DNA from 2 places in the Microtetraspora malaysiensis genome. Region 1 is predicted to be linked to the other one. Evidence: riboswitches for the same ligand, from Rfam matches in the RefSeq annotation. Region 1 holds a riboswitch; the other holds the start of a gene.
What was found. A riboswitch is a leader RNA that binds a small molecule or an ion and turns the genes downstream of it on or off. The one in region 1 is predicted to bind thiamine pyrophosphate.

Region 1 (4,984 bases):
TGGCTTGCCGCCGAGGTGGCCGCCGGCCGCGTCCGCGACCTGCCGCTCCTGCTGCTCATCCACCAGATGGCCGGCCCGCTGGTGCTCCACTTCCTGCTGCGCCCGGTCGGCGAGCGCGTGCCCGGCGTGGTGCTGCCCAGTGTGGAGGAGGCCTGCGAGGTGTTCGCCGAGACGTTCCTGCGTGCCGTCGCCCTTCCCGAGCCACCGGCCGGGGCGGACGGACATCCCCTACTCCATCGAGAGGAGCTTCGATGAGTGAGACCACCACGTGCGCGATCATCGGCGGAGGGCCCGCCGGGATGGTGCTGGGCCTGTTACTGGCCCGGGCCGGAGTGGAGGTCACCGTGCTGGAGAAGCACGCCGACTTCCTGCGCGACTTCCGCGGTGACACCGTCCACCCGAGCACCCTCGCCCTGCTGGACGAGCTCGGCCTGGGCGAGTGCTTCGCCGCGCTGCCGCACAACCGGGTGGAGCGGCTGGCCTTCGAGCTGCCGGGCGGCCGCCGGGTGCCGCTGGGCGACTTCAGCCGCCTGCGCGTCGCCCACCCCTACGTCGCCATGGTCCCGCAGTGGGACCTGCTCAACCTGCTGGCCCAGGCCGGACAGGAGGAGCGCGCGTTCACCCTGCGCATGAGCACCGAGGTCACCGGCCTGCTCCGCGAGAAAGGCAGGGTGGCCGGCGTCCGCTACTCCGGCCCGGACGGACCCGGCGAGCTGCGCGCCGACCTGACCGTGGCCTGCGACGGCCGCTGGTCGCTCGCCCGCCGCGACTCCGGGCTGCGGGTGCGGGAGTTCCCGGTCGGCATCGACGTCTGGTGGTTCCGGGTCCCGGTCCAGGGAGCGGTCCCCTCGTCCCTGACCCCGCGCTTCGGCCGGGGCAGGGCCATCGCCATGATCCCCCGCGAGGGCTACCTGCAGATCGCCTACCTCGGCCACAAGGGCGGCGACGCGGCGCTGCGCGCACGCGGCGTCGAGGCGTTCCGCCGTGACGTCGTCGAGGTCGCGCCCGAACTCGACGGCGCCATCGACGCTCTGGAGTCGATGGACGACGTCAAGCACCTGGACGTGCGGCTGAACCGGCTGCGGCGCTGGCACACCGCGGGGCTGCTGTGCATCGGGGACGCCGCCCACGCCATGTCGCCGGTCGGCGGCGTCGGCATCAACCTGGCCGTCCAGGACGCCGTGGCCGCCGCCCGGCTGCTCGCCGCCCCGCTCAGGCGGCACCGCGTCACCGGCCGCGACCTGGACGCGGTGCGCCGCCGGCGCCTCCTGCCCACCGCCGTCACCCAGGGTCTGCAGAGGCTCCTGCACCGGCGCGTGATGGAGCCGGTCCTCGACGACCGGCCCCTCGCTCCGCCCAAGCTGCTCCTGGCCCTGCTCGCGGCCGTGCCGGCTCTGTCGGCCGTGCCCGCGTACATCATCGGGGTGGGCGTCCGCCCCGAGCGCGCCCCCGTCTTCGCCCGCCGGGCGCCGAGGAAGCCCCGCCGTTCCGGCTGAAGCCCCGCGTTATGCCCGTAAGCGATATTTGCTCCGGTTGTCGCTCATGCGGCGCGGCTCCGATGGCATCCTGGAGAGCCGACGATCACGAGGAGATCAGCGATGGCGCACCCTCTCGACACGCAGGTCGCCCTCAGGCGTACCCCACTCGCCGCGGACGAGAGGGCCCGAGCCGTGGCGGGATTCACCCCCTTGGTCACCGAGCACCTCGTCGCCGGCGGCCGGTTCAGGGTGAGCGCCGACACCCCGGAGCTGGTGGAGGTGTTCCAGGAGGTCGCCCGCAGGGTGGGGGACATGCTCGGCCGGCCGGTGGTCAGCTACGCCAACGGCAGGTACATGATGATCACCTTCGGTCAGGAGGGGATCCCGGGCGGCGCGGACGAGGGCGTCCGCTCGGTCGAGGGCTGATCAGTCACGTCGTCACCGTCCCGGCCGACGCGTCCGTCGAGCCGCCCCGGGCCTTTCCGTCCCGAAAGTGGGTGTTCGCCACTACGCGATAGCTTTGCCGGTCGTGGATGGAATCTTGGGCACGTTGGCCTCCGCGGTGGGGATGTTCGCCGGTACGAACGTCGACGACATCATCGTGTTGACGGTCCTGTTCCTGTCGTCGCGGGCCGGTGGCGCGCCCAGGACGTGGCAGATCTGGACCGGCCAGTATCTCGGCGTCGCGGCGTTGGTCCTGGTGTCGGTGGTGGCCGCGCTGGGGCTGACCATCGTGCCGGACGACTACGTCGGCCTGCTGGGCCTGGTGCCCTTCGGGCTCGGGATATGGGCGTTGGTCAGGGCGCTACGCGCTCGGGCCGACGGGAGCGACGGCCCCGCCCCGGCGGTGGCGTCCGGGCTGGCGTCGGTGATCGGGGTGACGGTCGCGAACGGCGCCGACAACATCTCGGTCTACACGCCGGTCTTCCGCGCCGTCGGCGTCGGCCCGACGATTCTGACCATCGCCGTGTTCGCGGCAGGGGTGGCGGTCTGGTGCCTGGTGGGCGCCTGGCTGGGCTCGCACACGAAGGTCGTTGCGGTGATTGAGCGCCACGGGCAGTGGATCGTCCCGCTGGTGTTCATGGCCATCGGGGCGTTCATCGTGCTGGAGTCCGGCGCGCTGGGGAAGATCCTCTGACCGCGAGGTTCTGACGGCGGCCCCTCTGCGGCGGGGTGCTCAGCCCAGAACAGACCGCCGCCTCGCGGGCGGCGCGGCCGATCACCAGTGGGCCAGCTCCAGTACGGCGATGCCGGTCAGGACGGTGACGGCGGCGGTGACCCGCAGGACGCCCAATCGCTCCCGGAAGATCAGCGTGCCGTGGAGCGCCTGCACGCGGCGACCCGCGTCCTCGTCGTCGGAGCCGGGCTGTCCGGCGCCGTGGCCGCGGACGCCGCCTACCGCCTGCGGGCCCTCGGCTCCGTCGCGGACGCCCCGCTTGACCCGATCACGGCCCAGTTGGCCGCCGGCCAGCTCCCGGCGTCCGCCTCCTGCCTGGCCATCAGCCACACCGGCGCGACCCGCAGCACGGTGGACGCCGCCCGCCGCGCCCGCCAGGGAGGCGCGAGCGTCATCGCGCTCACCAGCTACGCCCACTCTCCGCTGAGCGAGACCAGCACCGTCACACTTGTCGCCGGCGGGCAGGACCTCGTCTTCGGGCTGGAAACCGTCGCCAGCCGCCTGGCCCACCTCGCCGTCGTGGACGCGCTGACTCTGACCCTGCTCTCCCTGCGCGGCGCCACCGCCGAACAGGCACTGCGTCTGTCGGCCGACGTCACGGCCGACCACGCGTACTGACACCGCACCGTTCACCTGGACGTCCGGGCCGGGTTGGGCCGGAGCGCGCCTCCCCGGTCATGGCGCCGCGTCGCCCTGGCGTTCTTCGGTCGTGCCGCTCCACAACATGCGCATCTCGGGGCTGGTCTCCAGGACTTCGGCGAGGCTGCCCTGCGCCTCGACCCGTCCCCGCGCCATGACGACGATGTGGTCGGCCTGGTCGAGCACGGTCCGCCGGTGGGGACACCACGAGGTGCACGGTTCGAGCCGCATTGGTGTTCCGCGGCCAGGCCGTATCGCGTTGAATGAAGTGCCGGCAAGCGGCGTCCATGATCGTCGCGGCACCGTCGCGCTGTCAAGCGCCTCTCGAATTTGACGGAGAAAAGCAGTCGCCAATAGTCACCGGGAACGGGAACTGCTATTCCAGGTAAATATCGCCGGGCTTTTATCGTGGGTGCCTTGAGGGCGTTTTGCCGGTGGCGGTCGTTGGTCGGCGTTGCGGGCCGAGAAGTCCGGTCCGAACGTTTCCGTCGATCACGTGCGGGCCGCTGTGTTCCCCGGTCTGCTCGACGGGAGCAGGTCCGGCCTGGGCGACGACGAGGTCGTAGATCGACCTCGTTCGGTGCTCTGTTACGGTTGCTCGTGACGCGGGGTGCCCGGGAGCCGGGCTGAGATCACACCCGTCGAACCTGATCTAGTTCGCACTAGCGAAGGGACGTCATCGTTGACTGCCATCCCCAAGGTGTTGTCGATCGCCGGCACCGACCCCAGCGGCGGCGCGGGCATCCAGGCCGACCTGAAGGCCTTCTCCGCGCTCGGCGGCTACGGCATGGCGGTGATCACCGGCCTGGTCGCGCAGACGACCACCGGTGTACGCGAGATCCTCGAGGTGCCCGCCGCGTTCGTCGAGTCCCAGTTGGACACGCTGCTGACCGACGTCCCGGCGGACGCGGTGAAGATCGGCATGCTGGAGGAGGCCGCGGTCGTCCGGGCGGTGGCCGCGGCGCTGGACCGGTTCTCGCCCCCGTATGTGGTGCTCGACCCGGTGATGGTGGCCAAGAGCGGCGACCGGCTGCTGGCGCAGGACGCGGTGGCCGCGCTGCGCGAGGAGCTCCTGCCCCGTGTCGACCTGATCACGCCGAACCTGCCCGAGGCCGCGGACCTGCTGGACGAGCCCCAGGCAGTCGGCGTCGAGGAGATGCGCGAGCAGGTCAAGCGGCTGCACGCGCTGGGGGCGCGGCGGGTGCTGCTCAAGGGCGGCCACCTCGACGGCGACGTCTGCGTGGACGTCTTCAGCGAAGGGGACGGCGCGATCGAGCTCTCCGCGCCGCGCGTCGCGACCCGCAACACCCACGGCACCGGCTGCACCCTGTCCGCGGCGATCGCGGCGCTGCGGCCGCGTCATGCGGACTGGCTCGCCGCCGTTCGCGAGGCCAAGGAGTACCTGACCGGCGCGCTGCGCGCCGCCGACACCCTGGGCGTCGGCCACGGCCGCGGCCCGGTCCACCACTTCCACGCCGTCTGGTGATCCCGGGCGACTGGCCTCCCACCTGGGAAGCCAGCCGGTGCCGGGGCGATGGGCCGAGGGGCGCCGGTGACCGGATCGTTCCGGTACGAGGCCAGATCGGGCCTGCCGTACCGGCATCGGCGCTGGTCAGAATAGGGGACATGAGCCGAGCGCTGATCGTGATCGATGTCCAGGAGTCCTTCCGTGCCCGCCCCCTCTGGGAGC
Region 2 (4,984 bases), 3.6 Mb from region 1:
TACGGACAGGTCACGACTTATCAGAACATCGCGGAACGGATCGGGCGGCCGCAGGCGCTCCGCGCGATCGCCAACGCGCTCGGCGCGAACCCGGTGTGCCTGCTCTTCCCCTGCCACCGCGCGATCGAGGCGCCCGGCGTGCTCGGCGGGTACGCCGGAGGCCCCGCGGCGAAGGAGGAACTGCTCCGCCTGGAGGGCGCCCTCGCCTGACCTGGGAATGTGTTTGCGAGTTGCAGGGATTTGTCCCGCTTTGTCGCGGAAATTGTCACGGACAGGCGGGACCCCACGGGCACGCTCGACGCCGGACGGCACAAGCCGTTCCGGTTTTTCATGACACCCGGGAAATGGTCGAAACCACCGCCTGAAATCACGTGACCGGAAGGTGTACGGCATGGCGAATGTGGACACCGCGCGGAATACCCGCCAAGCGGACAAGTCGGTTCCCTCCACGGCCGAGCAGGCGAGCACCGGGAAAATGCCCGCATCATCCAGGGCGACGGGCGAATTCCGCCCTCTGGAAATGGAGGCGCGGCTGCGGGACACCCTGGAGATCGGCGGCCTGTGGACCCGCGACGCGAAGGCACCCACCTACGAGGAACTACGGCCCTACGGACCGCGGGAAACCTCTGGATTCCCCGTATACAAGGACCTGGAACAGCGGCTGCTGAACGCCGCCGAGCACCCCGACCCGGAAATCGCGCACGTCATGGCCACGTGCGCGGCCTACGCCTATTCCGGACCCGAGACGGTCTCGATGATCATGGCGAGAATGGGCCTCGAAGACAACCAGTGCCGGATGATCCAGGCGTCCGTGGACGCGATGGGGATTCATTCGACCGCTTTTCTCATCCAGAGCAAGAGCGGCCGGGTCGCCATTCTCTGTTACCGGGGCGCCGAGCCGTCCGACTTCGCCCACCGGCTGACCTCGACGGACCGCGAGCCCGAGCGGATCGCGTACCGGGCCTGCCATCCGTCGGCCACCGTCCACGCGGGCATCTACCGCAACGTACGAGCGACCAGGTACGAGGTCATGAACGCCCTGCGGAACGCCTCCGACCGCCACTCGGTGCGTGCCTCGCTGCCGAACGGCTCCCCGGGGATCGACCTCGGGCGTGTGGACGGGCGGCTTGAGGCCCTCTACATCACCGGGCACGGCCACGGCGGGGCGATGGCCGCGCTCATGGGCGTGATGATCCGGCGGGAGCGGAAGTACCGGGAGGCGCTCGGCGACCACCTGCGCGCCGTCTACACGTTCGGTCAGCCCATGATCGGCGACAGGCGGTTCGCCGAGGCGTGCGACCGCGACGACTTCCTCCGCGAGAACGTCGTCCGCTACATCTACGACCGGGACGTCGTTCCGCACCTTCCGCCCGCGGCCTCGGGGCCTTTCCGGCACTTCGGCCGGGAGTACCGCTACGAGATCCCGCACCTCCGCAACGTCATGGCGGGCGCGCTCGGCCGTCCCGAGTCGCACCTGCCGGGCCGGGCCGGCGTGTGGCGCATCGCCGGGCACCATGCCGGGCAGTTGCCGCACCTGCTGGGGGTAGCGATCACCGCGCCGGCGTTCGTGGCCCGCGCGGTCCCGATGGCCCGGTCGCTCCCCGCCGTCCACTCGATCGACGACCACCTGCCGCATCACTACGTCTCGGCCCTCACCCCGCCCGGGGTGCAGAACGAGTTCGGCGACTGATCGAACGTGCCGGGGCTCCGGGCGGGGTGGCGCCCGGAGCCCCGGCGGGCGTTCACCGGCCGTGCCGTACGGACCGGGCGGCGGCCAGGCGGGCGAGCAGGCCGGTCGCGAGCATCGTCAGGGCCGACACCAGGAACGCGGCCAGCGCGGCATTCATCCACGGCTGGTGGCCGAACCCGATCGCGTCCCGGACCCGCGCCCACACGCCGTCCCACCACGCGACGGTCGGGGTGACCGTGACGATCCAGTACGCGGCGAAGCCGAGAACCCATGGGGGCAGGGTCAGCCAGCGCAGCGGCGCGTCCTTGGCCATGTTCCACCGGGCCGCCCCGCCGAGCAGGAAGTAGTCCACGGCGAGTACGGCGAACATCGGGACGAACACCGCGCCGATCACGCTGAGGAACGCGCCGTACGAGTTCACGTCGGCGAAGAGGGCGATGGCGATGGTCAGGACGCCGATCGACACCGAGATGATCCGCCGGTCCACCCGGGGCGCGAAGTTCTGGATCGAGACGGACGTGGAGTAGACGTTGGCGAACGACTGATCCACCTCGCGCAGCACCAGCATGCCGAAGAAGAGCGCGCCGAGCGGCGCCGCGACGAACGGCTCCCAGACCTTGTCGGCGTCGTTCCCGACCAGGGCCAGGGCCGCGATGCCGAGCGCCAGGCAGGCCACCTGGGCCACGGTGTAGCCGCCGACGATGCCCGTGAAGGCGCCCGAGCTCGACCGCGAGTGCCGGGCGTAGTCGGCCGCGACCGGCACCCACGAGACCGACAGCGCGATCACGTAGTCGACGGCGGGCGCGAACGCGTCCCACGACCCCGCGTCCAGCGACGGCGCGCGGCTGAACAGCGCGACCGACAGCCACACCATCGAGACGATCACGCCGACCGTGACGTACCGCCTGAGCAGCCGGAGCGCGCCGAGGGGACGGATCGTCAGCGCGATGGTCAGCGCCCCGGCCGCGACCACCCAGACCTCGTACGGCACCGCGTCGCCGAAGATCGCCTCGGCGCCGGTGGCGACCACCCAGAGCTCGAACGCCCCCCATCCGAGGAGCTGGACGATGTTGAGCACGGTCGGCGCGTATGACAGCCGCGCGCCGAACAGCCCCCTGAGCAGCACCATCGCGGGCTGCCCGGTGCGCGCCCCGGGGATGGCGGCGAGCCCGACCATGGCGGTGCCGATCAGACTGCCGACGACCGCCGCCAGGATGGCCCCGGTGAAGGTCAGCGGCTTGCCGCCCAGCGGGTCGAGGAGGAACAGCGCCCCCGAGAAGCCGAGAAGGCTGACGCCGAGATTGGCCCAGAAGGCGCCCTGGTCGAGCGCTCCGAGGGTTTTCGGAGCCTCCTCCTCAAGGGTGAGGGGGGCTTCCACATCGTCGAAGACGGCAGGCGCCATCACACGCTCCCTACGCCGGCATTATCCGGACAGGTTCATGCGGTCGGCGGCGCGCCTCGTCAAGGAGCCGCCCTCTCAGCCCGGTTACGCCCGAGCTCCCGCGCTATCGAGTTGTCGTCCCGGATTATGACATTGATGGGCGAAATGTCCAATGCCCGCGCGAGCCCCATCCATCATCACGGCGCCCAACCATCACGCGAGGGGCGCGGCGGTGTCCGGACTGAGGAACGAATGGACTGAGGAACGAGCGACGCCGCGAGGGGCGCGGCGGTGTCTGGACTGAGGAACGAGCGGGGAGCGAGGGACGAGCGACTCCGAGTGACGAGGGAAGACATCGCCTGAGGGCGCACCGAGCCGCGCGAGCGGAGCGAGCGCAAATAGACACAGAGACGAGGGAAGACATCGCCTGAAGGCGCCCCGAGCCCGCCGAGCCGGAGGCGCGGCAATTAAACGCAGCTCAGGCCACGAACGGCGTTCCCCCGTCGTCGTTCACCATGGGGAGGCCGGCGGTGGCCCATGACTGCATGCCGCCGTCCACGTTGATCGCCTCGCGTCCGATGTGGTTGAGCCAGGCTGCCGCGTGGGCGGAGCGACCACCAAGCCGGCAGATCACATAGATCGGACCGTCCGGCAGCTCGCCGACCCGGCCCTGCAACTCACCAAGGGGGATGTGGCACGCGTTCGGCGCGTGCCCGGCCCGCCATTCGTCCGGCTCGCGAACGTCGAGCAGGTACGCCCCGTCCGGCAGGGATTTCACGTCGATCTCAGGGAACGTCATACCGTCCATTTTTCCAGCTGTGCCGCGTTGAAGGGCACGCTCCGCCATCCGGGAGCTCCCGGCAGAATCCGGGCGCGACGTGCGGGCTCGCCAGGACGGCACGAGCCCGCACGCGGTCAGAAGAACGACGGGACCCGGGCGCCGACGCCTGTCCGGGCGCGGCGGCCAAAGGCGCGCCACACCCATACCTGGGCCGCGACCATGACCGGCACGCAGGGCAGGAGCACCAGTGTGAGCACGCCCAGCGTGCCCGACGGGGCCACATGGTCGAGCAGCCACGGGGCGGCGACGACCAGCGGCACCGCCACCGGCACCGCCGCCAGGGCCGCGGAGCCGAGCAGCGCCCGGCCGGTACGGCCCGGCCCGCCCGCCCGCCACGCGGCGAACCTGCGCCCATGGATCGCGAACACCCCGACGACCACCGCCGCGTAGCCCACCCCGAGTGGGGTGAGCACCGGACCGCCCTGGACGAGGGCGGCCAGGGCCAGCCCCCAGGTGAGGGCCAGCCCGTACGAGCCGACGCAGAGGGCGCCGTCCCAGAACGCCCGCCAGGCCCGGCCGTCGAGCCTGCGCCGGAACCACAGCCCGGCGTCGCGGATCACCCAGGACACGAGCAGCCCGACGACCAGGGGATACAGGGCGAACAGCGTCTCGCCCTCCAGGTGGGGGAACGCGCCGAACAGCACGCCCGCCACCGCGACCAGCCACACCTCACCGGCCAGGACGAACGGCGCCATGCCCGCCACCAGCCGGTCCCGTTCCTCCCTGGTACGGCCCAGCACGGGCAGCAGCATCCCGATCCCGATGTCGAAGCCCTCCAGGGCGAAATAGCCGATCAGCAGCAGCGCGAACACGCCGAGCCAGAGGATGTCCATCGTGCTCTCCTAGAAAGGCGGCCTGGGGGGCGGGGGCTAGAGGGTCAGCGCGGGGGCGGACGCGGCGGGGTCGGGCCGCCCGGGGTCACCGAGGGTCGCCGCGGCCGGGCCGCGCCGTACCGTGCGGGCGATGAGCGCGTAGTCGATCACGGCGAGCAGGCCGAGCACGGCGGTGAAGGCGACGAAGGACGCGGTGATCATGCCGGGGGTGAGCCCGGGGGACATGGCGTCCTTCACGG

Region 2: linked by a shared signal. The riboswitch ahead of ACQP1V_RS00640 (purine-cytosine permease family protein) and the one ahead of thiD (bifunctional hydroxymethylpyrimidine kinase/phosphomethylpyrimidine kinase) in region 1 are both predicted to bind thiamine pyrophosphate.

The regions. Positions count from the first base shown of each region.
Region 1 covers NZ_CP191998.1:3,764,690-3,769,673, forward strand. The annotation lists gene ACQP1V_RS17800 (TetR/AcrR family transcriptional regulator) at 1-255, shown strand, start outside; gene ACQP1V_RS17805 (FAD-dependent oxidoreductase) at 252-1,496, shown strand; gene ACQP1V_RS17810 (hypothetical protein) at 1,599-1,904, shown strand; gene ACQP1V_RS17815 (cadmium resistance transporter) at 2,008-2,616, shown strand; gene ACQP1V_RS17820 (SIS domain-containing protein) at 2,797-3,273, shown strand; gene ACQP1V_RS17825 (hypothetical protein) at 3,331-3,525, opposite strand; TPP riboswitch at 3,891-3,985, shown strand; gene thiD (bifunctional hydroxymethylpyrimidine kinase/phosphomethylpyrimidine kinase) at 3,977-4,780, shown strand; gene ACQP1V_RS17835 (cysteine hydrolase family protein) at 4,921-4,984, shown strand, end outside.
Region 2 covers NZ_CP191998.1:119,400-124,383, reverse strand. The annotation lists gene ACQP1V_RS00650 (methylated-DNA--[protein]-cysteine S-methyltransferase) at 1-210, shown strand, start outside; gene ACQP1V_RS00645 (lipase family protein) at 392-1,690, shown strand; gene ACQP1V_RS00640 (purine-cytosine permease family protein) at 1,743-3,092, opposite strand; TPP riboswitch at 3,083-3,204, opposite strand; gene ACQP1V_RS00635 (rhodanese-like domain-containing protein) at 3,550-3,879, opposite strand; gene ACQP1V_RS00630 (cytochrome d ubiquinol oxidase subunit II) at 3,987-4,745, opposite strand; gene ACQP1V_RS00625 (cytochrome ubiquinol oxidase subunit I) at 4,782-4,984, opposite strand, start outside.